Regions from separate parts of the Kitasatospora sp. NPDC023118 genome, predicted to be linked through region 3. Evidence: riboswitches for the same ligand, from Rfam matches in the RefSeq annotation. Region 3 holds a riboswitch; each other region holds the start of a gene.

Region 1 (4,851 bases), on a different contig from region 3:
TAGAGCGTCGGGAACGGCGTGCCGTCCGGCAGCCGGGGGGCCGTCTCCACGACGTCGGGGTTGCCGCAGGGGCAGCGGTGCGCGACACCGCGCAGGCCGCGCGGCACCCGGCCGAGCTGGGCGGCGATGGCCGCGACGTCGGCGTCGGAGACGGCGGGGTGGTTCTCAGTGGTCATGGGGGGTGGGGTCTCCAACGGTGGGCGGGGGGAGCGGACGGGGGGTCGCGGGGGCCAGTGCGACGGTGTCGGCGGCGTCCACCGAGTCCCAGACGCTGGCGTACCAGGGCTTGGCGGCCTGGGCCGTACCGCCGGAGGAGGCGGGCGCGGAGGGCTGGGCGGCCGGGCCGGCCGGGTCCACCGCGATGTACGGGGTCTCCCCCGGCACCGCGTAGTGCAGCCGGGCGCGGGCCTGCGCCTTGACGTACTCCGGGTCCTGCCAGCGGGCCTTGTCCCGGCGCAGCTGGTCGACCTGCTGGCGCACGTGGTCGGCCTTCGCCCGCTGGGCGGAGATCTCCGCGCGCTGGGAGATGAACTGCCGCGTCGGGTAGGCGAGGATCGCCACCAGGGAGCAGAGCACCAGGACGAGGACGGTCGCCCGGCTCGTGAACCGAGGTCGGGCCGCCAAGCCCGGGATCCTCCAGCCAGCCATCTCCCGTATCCCCTCCTGGTCGCGACGGTGCCCCGCCGTCCACCCTACGGGGTGTGCGGCGGGGCACCGGTCAGGCTTGCGCTAGCTCGGCTGCTCAGCCCTCGTGCTTGCTGTGCTCACCGGTCGCGGAGCGACTGTGCTCACCGGTCCGCGAAGCGACTGTGCTTACTGGTCCGCGAAGCGGAAGCGCGGGAAGGCGCCGCGGCCGGCGTACTCGGCGGCGTCGTCGAGGATCTCCTCGATGCGCAGCAGCTGGTTGTACTTGGCGACGCGCTCGGAGCGGGCCGGGGCACCGGTCTTGATCTGGCCGCAGTTGGTGGCGACGGCCAGGTCGGCGATGGTGACGTCCTCGGTCTCGCCGGAGCGGTGCGACATCATGCAGCGGTAGCCGTTGCGCTGGGCCAGCTCGACGGCGTCCAGGGTCTCGGTCAGCGAGCCGATCTGGTTCACCTTCACCAGCAGCGCGTTGGCGGTGCCGGTCTCGATGCCCTTGGCCAGGCGGGCCGGGTTGGTGACGAACAGGTCGTCACCGACCAGCTGGACCTTGTCGCCCAGCTTGACGGTCATGGCCTTCCAGCCGTCCCAGTCCGACTCGTCCAGCGGGTCCTCGATGGAGACCAGCGGGTAGGCGGCGACCAGCTCGGCGTAGTACTCGATGAGCTCGGCGGCCGAGAGGGCCTTGCCCTCGAACTGGTAGGCGCCGTCCTGGTAGAACTCGGAGGAGGCGACGTCCAGGGCCAGCGCGACGTCACGGCCGGGCACGTAGCCGGCCTTCTGGATCGCCTCCATGATGAGGTCCAGGGCCTCGCGGTTGCTGTCCAGGTTCGGCGCGAAGCCGCCCTCGTCGCCGAGGCCGGTGGACAGGCCGCGGTCCTTCAGCACGCCCTTGAGGGTGTGGTAGACCTCGACGCCCCAGCGGACGGCCTCGGAGAAGGACTCCGCGCCGATCGGGGCGATCATGAACTCCTGGATGTCGACGTTGGAGTCCGCGTGCGAGCCGCCGTTGAGGATGTTCATCATCGGGACCGGCAGGACGTGCGCGTTCGGGCCGCCCAGGTAGCGGAACAGCGGCAGGTCGCTGGCCTCGGACGCGGCGTGCGCGACGGCCAGCGAGACGCCCAGGATGGCGTTGGCGCCGAGCGAGGACTTGTCGGGGGTGGCGTCCAGGTCGAGCATGGCCTGGTCGATCAGGCGCTGCTCGGTGGCGTCGTAGCCGACGAGCTCCGGGCCGATCTGCTCGATGACGGCCAGAACGGCCTTCTCGACGCCCTTGCCGAAGTAGCGGTTCTTGTCACCGTCGCGCAGCTCCAGCGCCTCGAAGGCGCCGGTCGAGGCACCCGACGGGACAGCGGCACGACCGGTGCTTCCGTCGTCGAGGCCGACCTCGACCTCGACCGTGGGGTTGCCGCGCGAGTCGAGGATCTCACGGGCTACGACGACATCGATGGACGGCACGAGGCATCTCCTTGCGGGAGCAGGGTCCGGCTGACGGTGGTGCTGTCGGCGGGACGATTGCGGAGTCGTTACGACCAGAGCCTAACCGCCCGGGCTCCCGGGGCCACGTTGGCCTCGGTCCCGTCTCGGCGTGTGGCCCTGCTACCCACCGGTAGTTCACCTGCTTGTCCCAGCTTGTCCCCCCAGCCCCCGGCGCGGACGAATGCGGACGAAGGGGGCCGGGCGCGGCCCCCTTCGTCCCCGGGGTGCTGTTCGAGGTCCTACGGACCGTCTCGGCCGAGGCCCTACCGACCGGTTCAGCCGAGGTGCAGGACCTGGCCGGGCATGATCAGGTTCGGGTCGCCGCCGACCGTGCCGCGGTTGCCGTCGTACAGCGCCTGCCAGCCGCCGGACACGCCCTGGGCGGCGGCGATGCTCGACAGGGTGTCACCGGAGTGGACGGTGTAGTCGTGGCCGGCCGGGGCGGCCTGGGCCGGCTGGGCGGCGCGCGGGGCGGCGTGCTTCGGAACGTACTGCTGGACCGGCTGCTCGGCGGGCTTCTCGGCCTGCTTCGGGGCGGCGTGCTTCGGAGCGTACGGCTGGGCGGGCTTCGCGTCCGCCTTGGGGGCCTGCTGCTTCGGGGCCTGCTGCTTGGGCGTCTGCTGCTGGGGGGCGGACTGCGGCTTGGCGTCCGAGGAGGTGTCGACCGCGGCCGGGGCACCGCCCTTGCTCAGACCCGCCTTGACGGAGCAGACCGGCCAGGCGCCCGGGCCCTGGGAGGCCAGCACCTTCTCGGCGACCGATATCTGCTGGCCCTTGCTGGCCTGGTTGGCCTGCGGCGCGTAGGCGGTGCCGCCGTACGCCTTCCAGGTGCTGGAGGTGAACTGCAGGCCGCCGTAGAAGCCGTTGCCGGTGTTGATGCTCCAGTCGCCGCCGCTCTCGCACTGGGCGACGGAGTCCCAGGCGGAGGCCGGGGCGGCGGAGGCGCCGGTGGCGGCGAGGAGCGGCATCGCGAGTCCGACGCCGGCCACACCGGCGACGGCGATGGCCTTCTCGGCCTGGGTGCGACGACGGTGACGGCCAGTTCCAACGAACAGCATGAAGGGTCCCTCTCCGCACGCCTGCGAGGTGAGCTGTCGGGTTCGGACCGGGAGGTGGCCCGGCCGCCGTGCGCGGAGACGTTCCGCTCGGGCGGCTTCACCCCAAGCCGTGGGGGACGGCAACAAACCTGGTTCCCCCGCCCCTGCCCAAGGGTCTGGTCGGTTTCCCGTGGCGCGGCGGGCAGGATTCGGCGTTCCGCGCACGAGGTCCGCAGCTGCGAACTCCAGGGAGACTAGACAGATCCTCAGACCAATCACAAGCTCATATCACCGACATCACACAGAAATTACGGCATGTGATCAATCGCCTACCAACTGCGCCTGTTTGTCCGGATTGATGGGTGTTCACACCGCCATCAGGAGCGCGTCAACGACGTCCAGTCAGCGTGTCGGGGCCTCAGGAAGCGCATGCGGAGAGCGGATCTCGGGACTGAATTCGACCGGAAGTTCGCGCAATCCGCGCATGATCAGACCACCCCGCCAGCGGAGATTCTCCGGGCTTTCGGCCAGTCGCAGATCGGGCAGTCGGGAAAGCAGCGTGGCCAGCGCGGCGCGTCCTTCGAGCCGGGCCAGCGGGGCGCCGATGCAGTAGTGGATGCCGTGCCCGAACCCCAGGTGGGGATTGTCGGTTCGGGCCAGGTCGAGGGTGTTCTCCTCCGCGAACCGGGCCGGGTCGCGGTCCGCCGCCGCCAGCACCACCAGCACCGGATCGCCCACCGGGATGTCCACCCCGCCGATGGCCAGCGGCCTGGTCGCGAACCGCCAGGTCGCCAGTTCCACCGGCCCGTCGTAGCGCAGGAGTTCCTCGATCCCGGTCTCCAGCAGCGCGGTCTCCCCGCGCACTACCGACTCCTGCAGCAGCGCCCGCTGCCCCGGGTTGCGCAGCAGCGCGTACGTCCCGTTGCCGATCAGGTTGACGGTCGTCTCGAAACCGGCGAACAGCAGGATGAAGGCCATCGCGGCCGCCTCGTTCTCGGTCAGGTGCTCGCCGTGGTCACTGGCTCTGATCAGACCGGAGATCAGGTCGTCACCGAGGTCCGCCCGCTTGCGGTGGATCAGCTCCAGCAGGTACGCCCGCATCCGCTTCACCGCCCGTCCCACGCCGCCGCGCTGGCCCCCGCCATGTCGGATCATCATCCCGGCCCAGTCGCGGAAGTCGTCCTGGTCCTCGGCCGGCACGCCCAGCATGTCGCAGATGGCGTAGATGGGGAGCGGGAAGGCGAACTCGTGGATCAGGTCCGCCGAGCCGCGCTGCGCGAAGCCGTCGATCAGCCGGTCGGTGAGCTGCTGCACCCGCGGCTCGAACTCGGCCACCCGGCGCGGCGTGAACGCCTTGGACACCAGCCGGCGCAGCCGGGTGTGGTCCGGCGGGTCGATGTTCAGCAGGTGGGTCATCAGGTCCGCCTGCCGCTCCCCCGGGATGCCCACCCGGCCGGTGCGATGCGCCTGCTCGCTGTGGTGCGCCGGGTTCTTCGACAACCGGCTGTCCGCCAGCGCCTGCCGGGCGTCCGCGTACCGCGTCACCAGCCAGGCCTCGACGCCGCTCGGCAGCCTGGTGCGGTGCACCGGGGCGTGCTCGCGCAGCCAGGCGTAGGCCGGGTACGGGTCGGCGGCGAACTCCCAGGTGAAGAGCTGCGGGGCGGGCTGGGCGGCGTCGGGCTGAGCAGGC
Region 2 (4,851 bases), on a different contig from region 3:
TGGTCGCTGTCGGTGAAGTCGTACAGCCGGTAGCCACGCCAGTCGGTGTAGGTCGGAAAGACCCAGTGGTAGGCGGGGTAGAGCGCCATCGTCCAGCCGAGCAGCAGGAACACCAGCGTCATGGAGAAGCTGAACACCGCCCACGGGAACATCACCACCTGGTACAGCACGGCCTTCCAGCCCGCCACGTCCGCCAGCCGAGCGGTGATCGCGCCCCAGCCACCCGGACGGACCTGGCGCACCGGCGCCGAACCGGGCACGTCCAGGCCGAGCATGCCGCGCACCCGGGCCCGCTCCAGCCGGCCGAAGCCGCGGGCGACGGTGGTCAGGCTCGCCAGCACGGGCAGGCCGAGGACGGTGACGAAGGTGCCGGCTCCGAAGCAGAACATGGTGATCGCGACGGTGAAGCCGGCGATCGCCACCGGCAGGCCGGTGAGCGCGTAGCCGATCTCGCGGTAGTAGGACGCGGAGAACGGCGCCCGCCAGAACGGCGGCGGCTGCTCGGTCCGGCGGGCCCGCGCGGGGCGCGGGTCGTCGTGACCGCCCAGGACGTCCCACCCATGGTCCAGCGTGCTTCGGCTGCTGCTCATGTCCCGGCCCCCGGCCCCTCGTTCTCGCGGTCGTTCGTACTCGCTGACGTCGTACAGTCTGGCGGAACCGCAGGTCGGGGGGCATCCGGGGGACCGGCGCATCGGGGGTGGGGTTAACCCCACCTATCCTGAGGCGAGGGGGCCGGTCCACTCGTCGACGAGCAGCGAGTACAGGTACGAGTCCGACCAGACGCCGCCCTTGTGCAGGTCGTGCCGCACCCGCCCCTCCAGCTGGAAGCCGAGCCTGGTGAGCACCCTGGCGGAGGCCGTGTTGTCGACGTCGACCCGGGCGGCCAGCCGGTGCAGCCCGAGCGGGCCGAAGGCGAGCTCGCAGAGCAGCCCGGCGATCTCGCCCGCGTAGCCGCGGCCCCACACCCTGCGGCTCAGCACGTAACCGAGGTGAGCGGAGCTGTACTTGCCGAGGGTGAGGCTGGCGTGCGCGATCGGCAGCGCGTCCGCCGGGTCCTCGGCGTCCTCGCGCCGGACGACGGCGAGGCGGTAGGTGTCCCGCTCCTCGGCCATCGCCTCCTCCAGGTACAGCTCGATCTGGTCGGCGCAGGTCTCCCGGTCACGCGGCTCGAAGGGGAGGTAGCGGGTCACCTCCGGGTCGCTGTACAGCGCGTACAGCGCGTCCAGTTCCTCCGGGGTGTGGTGGTACTCGCGGATGGCGAGCCTGGGGCCGGTGAGGCGTACGGGGACCATGGCTGCCGACCCTACCCCCGTCCGACGGCTACCGTTCGGAACATGAACGACGAAGACCTGCGGCTCGCCCCGCGCACCAGGGCCGCCGACCTGCTCGACTGGGCGGCCGAGCAGGACCGCGCGCCGGTGGCCGAGGAGCCGCTGCGCACGGTGCTGGCGCTGCTGGAACTGGGCGAGGGCAGGATGCACGACGGCTGGCCCGAACTGACCTCCAACGCGGTGGAGCACCTGCTGTACGAGCGGCTCCACCTCTACGTCCAACCCGCCCCGGATGCGGACCCGCTCGCGTACGGCGACGCCGTGCGGCTGCTGATCGACCACCAGCGGGCGGCGAAGCGGCTCAACGCCAAGCGCCAGGAGCGGCTGCACGCCGAGGCCGAGTGGCAGGGCGAGGTCGCAGCCGGGCTGCTGCGCCGCGCCGACCTGGTCACCTGGCCGCGGCTGTACGCGGTGCTGCTGCACGCCCACGGCGTGGACACCGCGGACGAGGCGGCGGTGCGGAACTGGCTGGCCGGCTTCGCCGGGCTCGGCGAGGAGGAGCGGCTGGCCGGGTTCGAGGCGCTGGTGCCGACCGGCTGGCTGGACGAACCGGACGAGCAGGGCTGGGGGCCGGGCCGGGTGCTGTCGGTCGGCATGGCCACCGACGGCGCGCGGCGACTGCTGGAACAGGGCCTGATGCGGCGCAGCTACCGCAACCTGGCCGAGCTGAACGCGCTGGGGCGGCCCATGCCGGACGAACTGGCCGGGGGCTTCGGGGAGTTCGAGACGGCGGCGGCCGAGGTGGCGCTCGACCTGATCGGCGAGTGGACGGTGCCGGGGCTGCCGCGGCTGCTGGTGGAGGAGTTCCCGGAGCTCGCGCCGGAGCCGGGGGCGGAGGAGATCGACGCCTACCTGGCGCAACTGCCGGCGGAGTCGGCGGAGTCGGCGGAGTGAACGGCCGAGGGCCCCGGGTGTCCGGGGCCCTCGGCCGTCGCGTCAGGGGCTCCCGCTTCTCGTCGGGGCTCCCACCAGGAGTTCAGGGGGTTCCGTCAGGGGTTGAGGCCGCGCTGCTGGAGCCAGGTCTCCGGGTCGACCGGGGCACCGCCGCCCGGACGGACCTCCAGGTGCAGGTGCGGGCCGGTGACGTTGCCGGTCGCGCCGACCTTGCCGATCTGCTGGCCGGCACCGACCGCGCCGGAGCCCTTGATGATCGAGGAGAGGTGGCAGTACCAGATCTCGGTGCCGTCGGGCAGGGTCTCGACGATCCGGTAGCCGTACGCGCCCGACCAGCCGGCCGAGGTGATGGTGCCCTGGCCCACCGCGTGGACCGGGGTGCCGGTGTCGGCGGCGAAGTCCAGGCCGGTGTGCAGGTGGGCCCAGTAGCGGGCGCTCTGGCCGTAGTGGGCGGAGAGGTTGTAGTCCTTCACCGGCAGGGTGAGGGCGGCGGTCTTGGCGCGCTCGGTCTCGTCGGCGGCGCGCTTGGCGTCGGCCTCCTTGGCGGCGGCCTTCGCCTCGGCCTCCTTCGCGGCCTGCAGGCGGGCGCCCTCCTCGGCGGCGGTGCGCTGGCTGTCGGCCTGCTGCTGGATGCGGGCGGCGAGCGCGAGGCCGGGGTCGGCGGCGAGGGTGACCGGGGCCTCGTCCGCGGCCTCGACGGCGGGCGCGGCGGCCGGGGTGGCGGAGGCGAAGCCGGTGGCGCCCAGGGTGGCGGCGACGGCGGTGACGCCGAGCAGCGGGGAGGCCCCGCGGGTCTGACGCGGCATCCGGTGGCGGTTGGCCTCGGCCTCCGGGGCGAAGTCGTCGGTGCCGAGGGACTCGGTGCCGTCCGGGCCGGGGTGGTCGAGGAGCTGGGTACCGGCCGCGGGGCCGGCCGGGTGTGCCGGGGTGTGCGTCGACGCCACGGAGGCGCGCTCCTTTCCTTCCTTCGCGCCTACCGGGTTAGCTGACGGGTTCGGAGCAGGAAGGTCTCCTACGGCCGGGCCGGGGCCCCGCCGATTCACCCCAAGGAACGTGGTTCCCCGGCTCCCTGACCTGCCCGGAGGCCGGTCGGCGGGATTAGGCGACGGCGCACGGTGCCGTCTGGGTACGGCGTTGACGACCGCGCTGCGTTATCAAACGTTAATCCTAGGAGGCCCTGATTCCAAGCCATCCGTCCGGGACGGCTGGGGGGCAGGTGGTCGGACGTCAACGAACGACCCGTCATCCACCCAGTCTATCTGAGTACTCCTACTCATGTGCGGCCCGGCCGCGCCGCCGCATCCTGACGCCATGAGCGCACCGATGCAGTCACGCACCACGGCCGCGTACTACGTCCAGGCCGTCCTCTCGTTCGCGATCTCCGGCGGGGCCCTCGCCGCCGGGATCGCCTACCTGCCCGTCGGCGGGTGGACCAGGGCCTTCCTCGGGATCGGCCTCCTCTACACCGTCACCTCCGCCTTAACGCTGGCCAAGGTGATCCGGGACCGGCAGGAGTCCTCGGACACCGTCGCCCGGGTCGACCAGGCCCGACTGGAGAAGCTGCTCAGCGAGCACGATCCGTTCCGGGTCGAGGGGGCCTGAGCCGCCCCCGGGACACCGGGGGAAGGGGTTGACGGCTAAGGCTATTAGCCATAGCTTTATGGCTATCGGCAGCACCGACCCCGTGGAGACCACCGTGAACGGCACCATCACCCCGAGCACCCAGTACCTCGACGTCCCCGGCGGCCGGATCGCCTTCGACGACACCCGGCAGGGCGACGGCGCCCCCGTCGTCCTGCTCCCCGGAATGCTCGACAGCCGCCGCGCCTACCGGCACCTGCACCCGCTGCTCACCGCCGCCGGGCGCCGGGTCATCACCGTGGACGTGCGCGGCTTCGGCGAGTCCTCGATCGTCTGGGACGACTACAGCCCGGCCGCCGTCGCCACCGACGTCCTCGCCCTCCTCGACCACCTCGGCATCGAGCGGGCCGTCCTGGTCGGGCAGTCCTACACCGGGGCGACCGTGGTCAAGCTCGCCGGGGACGCGCCCCAGCGGGTCGCCGGAATCGCGCTGATCGACGCCTTCGTCGAGCACCGGGCCAACGCCCTGATGCGCGGCGTGATGGCCGTCATGGGCACCGCGATGGTCCACTGGCCGGCCGTCTGGGGCTTCTACCTGCGCAAGATGGCCTTCCCCGGCCCCCGGCCCGCCGACCTCGACGCGTACGTGGCCGGGCTGGTCGCCGACCTGCACACCCCCGGGCGCAAGACCGCCACCCGCGGACACGTCACCGGGGACTCCGCGCCGATCGGCTGGTGCGCGGCCGTCCGCTGCCCCTCGCTCGTCCTGATGGGCGGCAAGGACCCCGACTTCCCGGACCCGGCGGCCGTCGCCGAGCGCCAGGCCGCGGCGCTCGGCACCCGGCAGGTGATGATCGAGGGGTCCGGCCACTACCCGATGGCCGACAACCCGCAGGCCGTCGCGGACGCCCTGCTGCCCTTCCTCGCCGAGCTCGTCTGAGCCCGCCGAACCCGCCGAACCGCAGCCGTACGGAGAAACCGAACCCATGCCCCGAGTAGGACTGACCCCGGACCAGGTCGTCGACCACGCCCTCGCCCTCATCGA
Region 3 (4,851 bases):
GCGTGGCGGGCATCGTCTTCGTCTCCGGGCTGCACGCCGACAGCACCGCCGACCACGACCGCTACGCCCGGCTGGCCGGGCGTAGAGTGCCGTTCGTGCTGATCAACGGCTACAGCGAGCGGATCGACGCGCCGTTCATCTCGCCGGACGACCGGGCCGCGATGTGGATGGCCGTCCAGCACCTGGCCGAACTCGGGCACGAGCGGATCGGGCTGGCGGTCGGGCAGCGGCGGTACGTGCCGGTGCTGCGCAAGATCGAGGGCTTCACGGCCGCGATGCGCGAGGTGCTCGGGCGCAGCCAGGAGGAGGCGGAGGAGCTCGTCCACCACACGCTGTTCAGCGTGGAGGGCGGGCACGCGGCGGCCGGTGCGCTGCTCGACAAGGGCTGCACGGCGATCGTCTGCGGGAGCGACATGATGGCGCTCGGGGCGATCCGGGCTGTGCGGCAGCGCGGGCTGTCGGTGCCGCAGGACGTGTCGGTGGTCGGCTTCGACGACTCGCCGCTGATCGCCTTCACCGAGCCGCCGTTGACTACGATCCGCCAGCCGGTCGAGGCGATGGCCACGGCGGCGGTGGACGCGCTGCTGGAGGAGGTCGGCGGGAACGCCGCCCAGCGCGGGGAGTTCATGTTCCAGCCGGAGCTGGTGATGCGCGGGTCCACCGGGGCCTGCTCGCGCTGACCCCCGGTACCGGATGGCGGTACTCAACTGACGGGCCCCGGAGGGCGGTTGCTCTCCGGGGCCCGTCGGCGTGCGGTTGCTCGACCGTGCTGTTCGGTCAGCCATCCTGGACGGCGGGGCGGTCGGCGGTGAGCCGGTGGCCGTCGGCCGCGTCGCCGGTCCGGGTCTCGGTGCGGCGGCCGCGGGCCAGGTAGTCACGCAGGATCAGTTCGACCGCGTCCTGCGGGCTTTTGGTGCCGGAGAGCAACATCGCGTCTATCGCGAGGTTCGCGTCGAGCGTGATGGTGACCTGGGCCATGGTGACTCCTCCTCGGGTGCAGAGCAGGAGTATGTCGGTCGGGGCGGGGTTTCACCATGCGAATACGCCGGAACCCCCGGGGAGGAGCGACCAGACTCTCCCTGGGGGTGGCGGGTGGTCAGCGTTCGGATGACGGCTGACAGATGTTGAAATCTGTTATCTGAAATCTGTTACCTGTCAGCTGTTATCTGTTGTCCGTCAGCTGTGGGCCCGTGGGTTGTGGGCGTGTGGGCCCGTGGGTCGTTGTTCAGACCCGGCCGGCGAAGTCCGGGGCCCAGTTGGCGATGGTCTGCTCGCGCACGCCCGAGCTCGGGTTGGCCGCCTCGACGTACTTGCCGCCGCCGATGTAGATCGCGACGTGGTACACGCCGGAGTTCTGGCCGTTGTTCGACCAGAACAGCAGGTCGCCCGGCTGCAGGCTGTCCAGCGAGACGTGGGTGCTGGCGGCGGCCTGGTCGGCGGCGACGCGCGGGATGTTGATGCCCGCGGCGCGCAGCGCGGCCTGGGTCAGGCCGGAGCAGTCCCAGCCGCCGTTGCCGGTGCCGCCGTAGACGTAGGCCTGGCCGACCTTGGACTCGGCGAAGGACACCGCGGCGGCCAGGCTGCCGGTGGCGGCCTGGGCAGCCGGCTTGGCAGCCGGCTTCGAGGCCTGGGTCTGAGCGGTCGGCTTGGCGTTCACGGCACCGCCGTTCGCGGCCTGGCCGGCCTTCTGGGAGCGGTTGAACCAGCCGAAGTCGGAGCCGGAGGTGGACGAGGAGGACTTGTCGGCCTGGGCCTTGTCGCCGTCACCGAAGGTCAGGTGCTGGCCCGGGTAGATGGTGTCCGGGCCCTCGGTCAGGGTGGCGCGGTTGAGGTCGTACAGGTGCTGCCAGCCGCCCTGGACGTTGTTCTTCTCGGCGATCGAGGAGAGCCAGTCGCCCTCGACGACGGTGTAGTCGCCGCTCCCGGCCTGGGCCTGGCGCTTCTGCGCCCAGTCACTCTTAGCGGAGCTGGTGGAGGACTGCGCCTGCTCCTGGGCGGGCGCGGCCGGCTTGGCGGGCGCCGCGGCCGGGGCCTGGTTCTGCGCGGGCTTGGCGGCCGTGCCGGCGGAGGTGTCGACGGCGGCCGGGGCGCCGCCCTTGGTCAGGCCGGCCTGGACCGAGCAAACGGGCCAGGCGCCCGGGCCCTGCGAGGCGAGGACCTTCTCGGCGATGGCGATCTGCTGGTCCTTGGTGGCCTGGTTGGCCTGCGGGGCGTACGCGGTACCGCCGAAGGCGGCCCAGGTGCTGGAGGTGAACTGCAGGCCGCCGTAGAAGCCGTTGCCGGTGTTGATGCTCCAGTTGCCGCTGCTCTCGCACTGGGCGACCTTGTCCCAGGTGGCGACGGGGGCGGCGTTGGCGGTGCCGGTGGTGAGGCACGGGATGGTGAGACCGACGCCCGCGACGCCGATGGCGGCGATCACGCGACGGGTACGGCCGGACAGGCGGGTGCCGTTGGTGGGCAGCATGAAGACGCGGTCCTCTCCCACGCCTGCGAGGTGAGCTGTCGGATTCGGGCTGGAGTTGCCCGGCCGCGCTGTGGACGCGGCTTCACCCCTAGCCCTGGACCGTTCCGAGGAGCGGCCCGGGGCGACTTACCTGTGGTTCCCCCGCTCCTGCCGTGGTGCGTTTTCGCGCTGCCAGGACATCCGACGGCAGGACTCGGCGTTGCGGATGAACTGGGTCCGTGTGGTCACGAACGGGGAGCACGTTAAGCAGACTTAAGTTCAAACTGCAAATATCTGTGACGCGCATCACGGTTTAGTGGAAACTGCCGAATTGGACACGAATCATGATCGTAAATGATCGTTTTTCGGCAATGCGGCTGTGGATTCCCGCAATTGTCTCCGCTTCAGAAGTGGGGTGACGGAGTGTAGAGGCGCGCAGCGGCGCGGCGGTCGCGCCGGGGGAGTGGTCACGAGTCGAGCGCCGGAATGCACGCCCGGCATTTCCCTTCAAAAAGTGACAGAACGGACATTGCGCTCCATCTCTCCTGTAACTCCCAAAACTCCCGTAACTCCTGTAATTCCCGTACCTGGACAAGGTGCAGGGCGAGCCGGAGGCGGACGAGGGTGGGTGGAGGAGCGGCGGAAAGGGCGAGCCGCAGGGCGGGCCGGCGCAAGCCGAAGGGCCCGGAACACAGTCGTTCCGGGCCCTCGGACGCGGGAATGCGGGACGGCGGTCGCAGGCCGTCCGCTAGGCCTCCACGGGCCCCTGGGCGGCCGCGTGGGCGCCGCGGGAGCCCTCCTCGGCCCCGGCGGCGGCCGCGGCCTCCGCTTCGGCCCGGGCCAGCTCCTCCGGCGTCGGCGTCGGCAGCGCAGCCAGGTAGGTGGAGGCGATCAGCTGGCCGACGGTCGGGTAGGCGCCGAGCGGCGCGGCCGACGGGCAGCCGGTCTCCTCGGCGGCCGTGGCGAGCAGCTCCGAGTCGGCCTCGGGCCCGATCACCAGCGGGGCCAGCGCCGGGCGCTGGGAGCCGGTCTCCTTGAGGTGGTTGACGGCGTCGGCCACCGAGCCGGGGACGTCGAGCGCCGCGGCGACGACCGGGACGGCCAGTCGGGCGGCCAGCAGCACGCCGGTGATGCCGGCCGCGGCGGCCGCGTCCTCGCCGCCGACGGTGGTCAGGACCACGCCGTCCGCGGCGGTCGCGATGGCGAACAGCCGGGCCCGGTCGGCCCTGGCCAGCCCGGCCTCGGACAGCCGCACGTGCACGGCCTCGGCCAGCAGCGGGTGCGGGCCCAACGTGTCGGTGACGGTCGCGCCGTACTCGGCGGCGAGGGCGTGAAGCCCGGTCAGGAAGTCGTGCGGCCCGGGCACCAGCGGCACCACGACCGGCGCCGCCAGGCCGGCCTCGGCGGCCTCGGCCAGCAGCTCGGCGACGGTGCGGTCGTCCCCGGCCTCGCCCTCGGCGCCGCCGGTCGGGAGGTAGCCGACCGCGGCCTGGACGCCGGCGTGCTCGCTACGGACGATCGAGAGCAGTTCCTCGACGACCGAGCGGGACTCGGGCCCGGCGGTCGCGGGTACGGCGAGCACCAGGGCCGGCGAGCCGGTGCGGATCTCGGGGCGCTCGGGACGGCGGTGGCGCCCCCGCGCACGGGAGCCTGGAGTGCGGACGGGCAGTGGCGCGCCCGGGATGGCTGCGGTGCTCATGCCGGAGATCGTAGGACATCGGCCCGCCAGGCCTGCAGTCGGCTGCCGTACGGGTTTCGGGTGGTCACGGTGCGAAGGTCGTGTCTCCGCCGTCCCGGTCCGGGCGGTTTACCTACAATCCGGACATTCCTCGCCCAACCCCTGCGTGGATGCCCGTGGTTGCCTCGACGTGTCCCGTGGGGCGTCGCGTTGCACCTGTGGCGCGTGAGATGTCTCACAGTCGGAGGGTGGCCTGACGGAGCGTCACGGCGGCGCGACTCCCGGCATTCGAAGATCAACATTCAGCGGGGGGCTGCTCACGGCCGGTTATCGAAAGCTCGTCGATTCAGTTGGCTATGTCCGTTTACGTACCGTCAGGAGAAGGGTCCGTGAAGAGTTCGAGGCCGCCGGCAAAAGGCCTCGTGCACCTGCAATGTCCCGTGCTGATGCACGTGCACTGCGGCTATCATCGCGTCAAGTGAGGCGTTGTGCCGGACCGGTACGGGGCCGGTCCGTTCGTTCGACGGTGCCGGGGCGCCGCGCTGGACGACAACTCCGGAGCTCTTCGGGAGACTTCTATGCACGACTCGCAGGACACGCACGGCTCGAACCACACCTACAACGGGATGGCCGCCGCCGACCTCAAGGGGGTGGTCTGGCAGAAGAGCCGGCACAGCAACTCCCAGGGCAACTGCGTCGAGTTCGCGGCCCTGCCCGGCGGCGACGTGGC
Region 4 (4,851 bases), on a different contig from region 3:
GGGCGCAGGTCGCCGAGGTGGTCCGCCGGGTGGAGGCCGTCGCGGTGGCCTACCCGGAGGCGGCCAAGTACGCGCCGGCCGACATCCTCTGATACGGCGTCAGCTGTCTGGAGAGGGCCCTGCCACCGTTCCGGTGGCAGGGCCCTCGGGCGTCTTGGTGTGTCCGGGGTCGAGCGGCGGGGTGGTGGTGGCGCAGGGCCAGTCGCAGTTCGGCTCGGCGACCGGGCGCTCGTCCGGGGTGAGCACGTTGCCCCGGACGGTGGCGAAGGCGATCAGCCCGCCGCCGACCAGCAGGCCCGCGCAGATCAGCATCGCGGTGTGGAAGGCGGAGTCCACCGAGGACGGCACCCGGTAGGCATCGCCGCTCAGGCCGGCCAGCGCCGGGAGGGCGGCCACCGCGAGCAGGCCGGCCGCGCGGGCGGCGGCGTTGTTGACGCCGCTGGCGATGCCCGCGTGCCGTACGTCGACGGCGGCCAGCACCGTCGCGGTCAGCGGGGCGACCAGCAGGGTCATCCCACTGCCCATCACCGCGACGGCGGGCAGCACGTCCGCCCAGTAGGAGGAGCCGGGACCGGTGCGCAGCATCAGCAGCACCCCGGCGGCGCAGAGCAGGGGGCCGACGGTGAGCGGGATGCGTGGGCCGATCCGCTTGCCGAGGCGGCCGGCGCGCGCCGACAGGGTCAGCATCAGCACCGTGATCGGCACCAGGGCGAAGCCCGAGACCAGGGGCGAGAAGCCGGACACGATCTGCAGTTGGACCACCAGCAGGAAGAACACCCCGCTGAAGGCCGCGTAGACGCAGAGGGTGACCAGGTTCACGGCGGTGAACAGCCGGGACGAGAACAGTCCGAGCGGCAGCATCGGAACGGGTGCGCGGCGCTCGACGGTGACGAAGGCGGTGCCGAGCAGCAGGCCGATCGCGCCGGTGAGCCAGACGGCGGGGGACAGGCCCTCCCCGGCGGCGGTGAGCGCGTAGGTGATCGCGCCGAGGGCGAGTGCGGCGAGCAGTGCGCCGGGCACGTCGAAGCGGCCGGAGGCGGACTCGTCGCGGCTCTCCGGGACGTAGCGGGAGGTGACCGCGATCACGGCGGCGGCCAGCGGAAGGTTCAGCAGGAAGATCCAGCGCCAGCCGGGGCCGTCCACCAGCCAGCCGCCGAGGAAGGGGCCGATGGCCGCGGACACCCCGCCGAGGCCGGACCACAGGCCCACCGCCGCCGAGCGGTCGTCAGGATGGAAGACCGCCTGGAGCATGGCGAGCGAGCCGGGGGTGAGCAGTGCCCCGCCGATGCCCTGGACGGCGCGGGCGGCGATCAGCACGTTGATGTTCGGGGCGACGGCGCAGGCCGCGGAGGCGGCGGCGAACCAGACCACGCCGATCAGGAAGACCTTGCGCCTCCCGTACCGGTCGCCGAGCGCGCCGCCGAGCAGGATCAGGCCCGCCAGGGTGAGCAGATAGGCGTTCAGCGTCCATTGCAGGGACGCCAGGGAGGCGCCGAGGTCGGAGCCGATCCGGGGCAGGGCGACGTTCACCACGGTGCCGTCGAGCATCGCCATGCTGGAACCGAGCACCGTTGCCAGGAGAACCCAGCGGCCCTGCGCGGTGCCCAGGCGCAGGGTGCCGGCCGTTGAGGTGGCCACGGCCTGATCCTGCGCCCGGCGGGGTGCACGTGACAAGGGTCACCGGGCGGTGTGTCCGGGGTGGGCGGTGCGTGAGCGGAGGGTCGCGCTGGGCTGCCGAGGTCGGCGCAGGGTCGTGGATCAGTGGCGCCGAGTGAATGGATTGTGTACGCACCGCACAACGGGCCATGCGGAGGGTGACCGCGCCTCGGGAGGTTGTCGCCGGTTCAAGAGATCGACATTGCTTCACCCGAACGGATGGGTTTTAGTTCAGCGACCACCTGGCCAGCCCGGGTGGATCCACCGGGTGGAACGCCGAGTCCTGCCGCTGCCCGGTGGTTCGAACTGAGCTCTGCACGGCAGGAGCGGGGGACCCACAGGTAAGTCGCCGGACCGGAGTCCGCGCTGTTCAGCGCGAACGTCCAGGGCCGGCTCGGGGTGAAGCCGCGCATGCGGCCGGGCAACTCCAGCCCGAACCCGACAGCTCACCTCGCAGGCGTCGGAGAGGAATCCCATGCCTGCTCAGGCTCGTCGTATCGCCCTGCCCCGCGCCGCCCGCATCGGCATCGCCACCGCCGTCACCGGTGTCTCCTTCGCCCTGCCGCTCGTGACCGCGATGAGCGCCCAGGCCCACAACGCCCCGGCCGCCTCGGTCGTGCAGCACGCCGCAGCCGCGGACGCCGAGTCGGCCCCTGCGGCCGCCCACGAGAGCTACCGCGTCGTCGGCGGCGACAGTCTGTCCAAGATCGCCGACGCCAGGAACGTCGAGGGCGGCTGGCCCGCGCTGTACGAGCAGAACCGCTCGGTGGTCGGCGCCGACCCGAACCTGATCTTCCCGGGTCAGTGGCTGTCGCTCGCGGCCCACGCCGACACCGCCGAGCCGGCCGCCCCGGTCAAGCCCGCGGCCCCGGCTGAGCCGACCGCCCCGGTCACCCAGAGCGCTCCCGCCGCCGCCGACGCTCAGATACAGGTTCAGACCGAGGCCGCCAAGCCGGGCGTCCAGGTCCAGGCCCAGATTCAGAACGCCGCTCCGGCCCAGGCTGTCACCGCCGCCCCGGTCGCCGCCACCTCCGGCTATGTCGCCCCGCTGGCCAACCCGGTGCTGGGCGAGGCCTACGGCGTGGCCGGCTCGATGTGGGCCTCCGGCCACCACACCGGCCAGGACTTCGTCGCCTCCACCGGCACCCCGGTGCGCGCGGTCGCCAACGGTGTCGTGGTGAAGGCCGGCAACGGCGGTGCCTACGGCAACCAGGTCGAGATCAAGCTCGCCGACGGCAAGTACGCCCAGTACGCGCACCTCTCCGTGATCGGCGTGAAGATCGGTCAGACCGTCACCGTCGGCCAGCGGCTCGGCCTCTCCGGCGCCACCGGCAACGTGACCGGGCCGCACCTGCACTTCGAGATCCGCACCGGGTCGGAGTACGGCTCGGACATCAACCCGGTCACCTACCTGCGGGCGCACGGCGTCGCGCTCTGACGCTGCGCAGACCCTGTTCGGACCCCGCGCTGACCGCGGGTTTCAGGAACCACCGCTGGTGCGGGGCGAATCGACCGCCCGGGATGGTCATGTCGGGTGACCGCTCGACCGGGTGATCGCCGCACCGGTGGACATGGGCGCGGGACACGCCCAAGGCCGGCCCTGCTTCGTGAGGACCCCTCGTGGAGCCGGGCCGGCCGTTGCCGTTTGCGGATCCGGGTGAGTTCGAGTGGTCGAACTGGGCGTCAACTCCTGCCGCCTCTGGCGAGATCCGTCGTCTTTCGGGTGCGGTCCCGGTCGCGCGATGCTGTCGGGCAGTCGGCGCCCGGCCTTGCTCCGCGGGCGCGAGGGTTTGGACGGACGAGGAGGCCGAATGGCGGTCGGGAGCGGGGACGCGGTCGGGGAACGGTCCGGCGCGGGCGGGGTCGACCGGTTGAAGGCGGGCTCGGTGGGCCTGGTGGGCGTGGTGTTCATGGCGGTCGCCACCGCGGCCCCGATCACCGCGATGACCGGGAACCTGCCGATCGTCGTCGGGCAGGGCAACGGGGTCGGCGCGCCCGCCGCGTACATCGTGGCGACCGTGGTGCTCACGGTGTTCTCGGTCGGGTACGTGGCGATGGCCCGCCACATCACGGCCGCCGGGGCGTTCTACGGGTACATCTCGCACGGGCTGGGCCGGGTCGCCGGGATGGCCTCGGGGCTGCTCGCGGTCATGGCGTACATCGTCTTCGAGGCCTCGATCATCGGCTTCTTCGCGTACTCGCTGCGCGGGTTGGTCCGTTCGCGGCTGGGGGTGGACCTCGGCTGGGGCTGGTACGCGCTGTTCGGGGTGGCCGTGATCGGGGTGATGGCGTGGTTCGACCTGCACCTGACGGCGAAGGTGCTCGGGGTGGCGCTGGTGCTGGAGATCGGGGTGCTGGGCGCGGTCTCGCTGGCCGTACTGGCCTCCGGCGGCGGGCCGGACGGGATCGTGGGTGAGGCGGTGAATCCGCTGAACGCCATTAAGGGGGTTGGGAGTTCGGGCGCGGAGGCGGCCGGGCTGGGGCTGTTCTTCGCATTCTGGTCCTGGGTGGGCTTCGAGTCGACCGCGATGTACGGGGAGGAGTCGCGCGACCCGAAGCGGGTGGTGCCGCGGGCCACCCTGGTGTCGGTGGTCGGGATCGGGCTGTTCTACGTCTTCGTGTCCTGGATGATCGTGTCCGGCAACGGAGTCGAGCATGCGATCGCGGTGGCGAGCGGGACGGTGCCGGGCAAGGACGGGAACAGCCTGTTCTTCGACCCCTTGGGCGCGCACCTGGGGGCCTGGGCGGTGACGGTGTTCCAATGGCTGGTCGTCACCGGCTCGTTCGCCTGCGCGATGGCCTTCCACCAGTGCGCGGCACGGTACTTGTACGCGATCGGGCGGGAGGGCTTCCTGCACCCGGCGCTCGGCCGGACCCACCCGCGGCACGGCTCGCCGTACCTCGCCTCGGTGGTGCAGTCGGTGATCGCGGCCGTGCTGGTGGTGGCCTTCCTGGCGGCGGGGATGGATCCGTACGTCCATCTGTACACGCTGCTCGCGCTGTTGGGGACGATGGCGATCCTCGTCGTGCAGACGCTCTGCTCCTTCGCGGTGGTCGGGTACTTCCATGTGCGGGGTCGGCACCCGGAGACCGCGCACTGGTGCCGGACGCTGGTCGCGCCGCTGGTGGGCGGGGTGGCGATGGCCGGGGTGGTGGTGCTGCTGGTGGTCAACGAGGACGCGGCGGCCGGGGCGG

The links. Region 3 has a riboswitch for cyclic di-AMP ahead of ACZ3UD_RS14870 (transglycosylase family protein). Riboswitches for the same ligand answer to the same signal wherever they lie in the genome.
Region 1: it holds a riboswitch for cyclic di-AMP, as region 3 does, so the genes downstream of both, ACZ3UD_RS09375 (transglycosylase family protein) here and ACZ3UD_RS14870 (transglycosylase family protein) in region 3, are expected to answer to the same signal.
Region 2: it holds a riboswitch for cyclic di-AMP, as region 3 does, so the genes downstream of both, ACZ3UD_RS04510 (M23 family metallopeptidase) here and ACZ3UD_RS14870 (transglycosylase family protein) in region 3, are expected to answer to the same signal.
Region 4: it holds a riboswitch for cyclic di-AMP, as region 3 does, so the genes downstream of both, ACZ3UD_RS12300 (M23 family metallopeptidase) here and ACZ3UD_RS14870 (transglycosylase family protein) in region 3, are expected to answer to the same signal.

What each region holds. Positions count from the first base shown of each region.
Region 1 is NZ_JBVHHW010000005.1:287,038-291,888, reverse strand. Features, by position in the region: gene ACZ3UD_RS09390 (DUF501 domain-containing protein) at 1-194, opposite strand, end outside; gene ACZ3UD_RS09385 (FtsB family cell division protein) at 166-624, opposite strand; gene eno (phosphopyruvate hydratase) at 814-2,103, opposite strand; gene ACZ3UD_RS09375 (transglycosylase family protein) at 2,400-3,182, opposite strand; cyclic di-AMP (ydaO/yuaA leader) riboswitch at 3,187-3,353, opposite strand; gene ACZ3UD_RS09370 (cytochrome P450 family protein) at 3,564-4,851, opposite strand, start outside.
Region 2 is NZ_JBVHHW010000003.1:24,002-28,852, forward strand. Features, by position in the region: gene ACZ3UD_RS04495 (sensor domain-containing protein) at 1-590, opposite strand, end outside; gene ACZ3UD_RS04500 (GNAT family N-acetyltransferase) at 714-1,292, opposite strand; gene ACZ3UD_RS04505 (hypothetical protein) at 1,335-2,225, shown strand; gene ACZ3UD_RS04510 (M23 family metallopeptidase) at 2,321-3,169, opposite strand; cyclic di-AMP (ydaO/yuaA leader) riboswitch at 3,182-3,340, opposite strand; gene ACZ3UD_RS04515 (YiaA/YiaB family inner membrane protein) at 3,537-3,827, shown strand; gene ACZ3UD_RS04520 (alpha/beta fold hydrolase) at 3,886-4,746, shown strand; gene ACZ3UD_RS04525 (TetR/AcrR family transcriptional regulator) at 4,793-4,851, shown strand, end outside.
Region 3 is NZ_JBVHHW010000010.1:13,934-18,784, reverse strand. Features, by position in the region: gene ACZ3UD_RS14880 (LacI family DNA-binding transcriptional regulator) at 1-680, shown strand, start outside; gene ACZ3UD_RS14875 (hypothetical protein) at 778-978, opposite strand; gene ACZ3UD_RS14870 (transglycosylase family protein) at 1,226-2,485, opposite strand; cyclic di-AMP (ydaO/yuaA leader) riboswitch at 2,472-2,642, opposite strand; gene ACZ3UD_RS14865 (sirohydrochlorin chelatase family protein) at 3,192-4,142, opposite strand; gene ACZ3UD_RS14860 (DUF397 domain-containing protein) at 4,700-4,851, shown strand, end outside.
Region 4 is NZ_JBVHHW010000008.1:36,195-41,045, forward strand. Features, by position in the region: gene purB (adenylosuccinate lyase) at 1-92, shown strand, start outside; gene ACZ3UD_RS12295 (MFS transporter) at 100-1,638, opposite strand; cyclic di-AMP (ydaO/yuaA leader) riboswitch at 1,956-2,129, shown strand; gene ACZ3UD_RS12300 (M23 family metallopeptidase) at 2,132-3,094, shown strand; gene ACZ3UD_RS12305 (APC family permease) at 3,468-4,851, shown strand, end outside.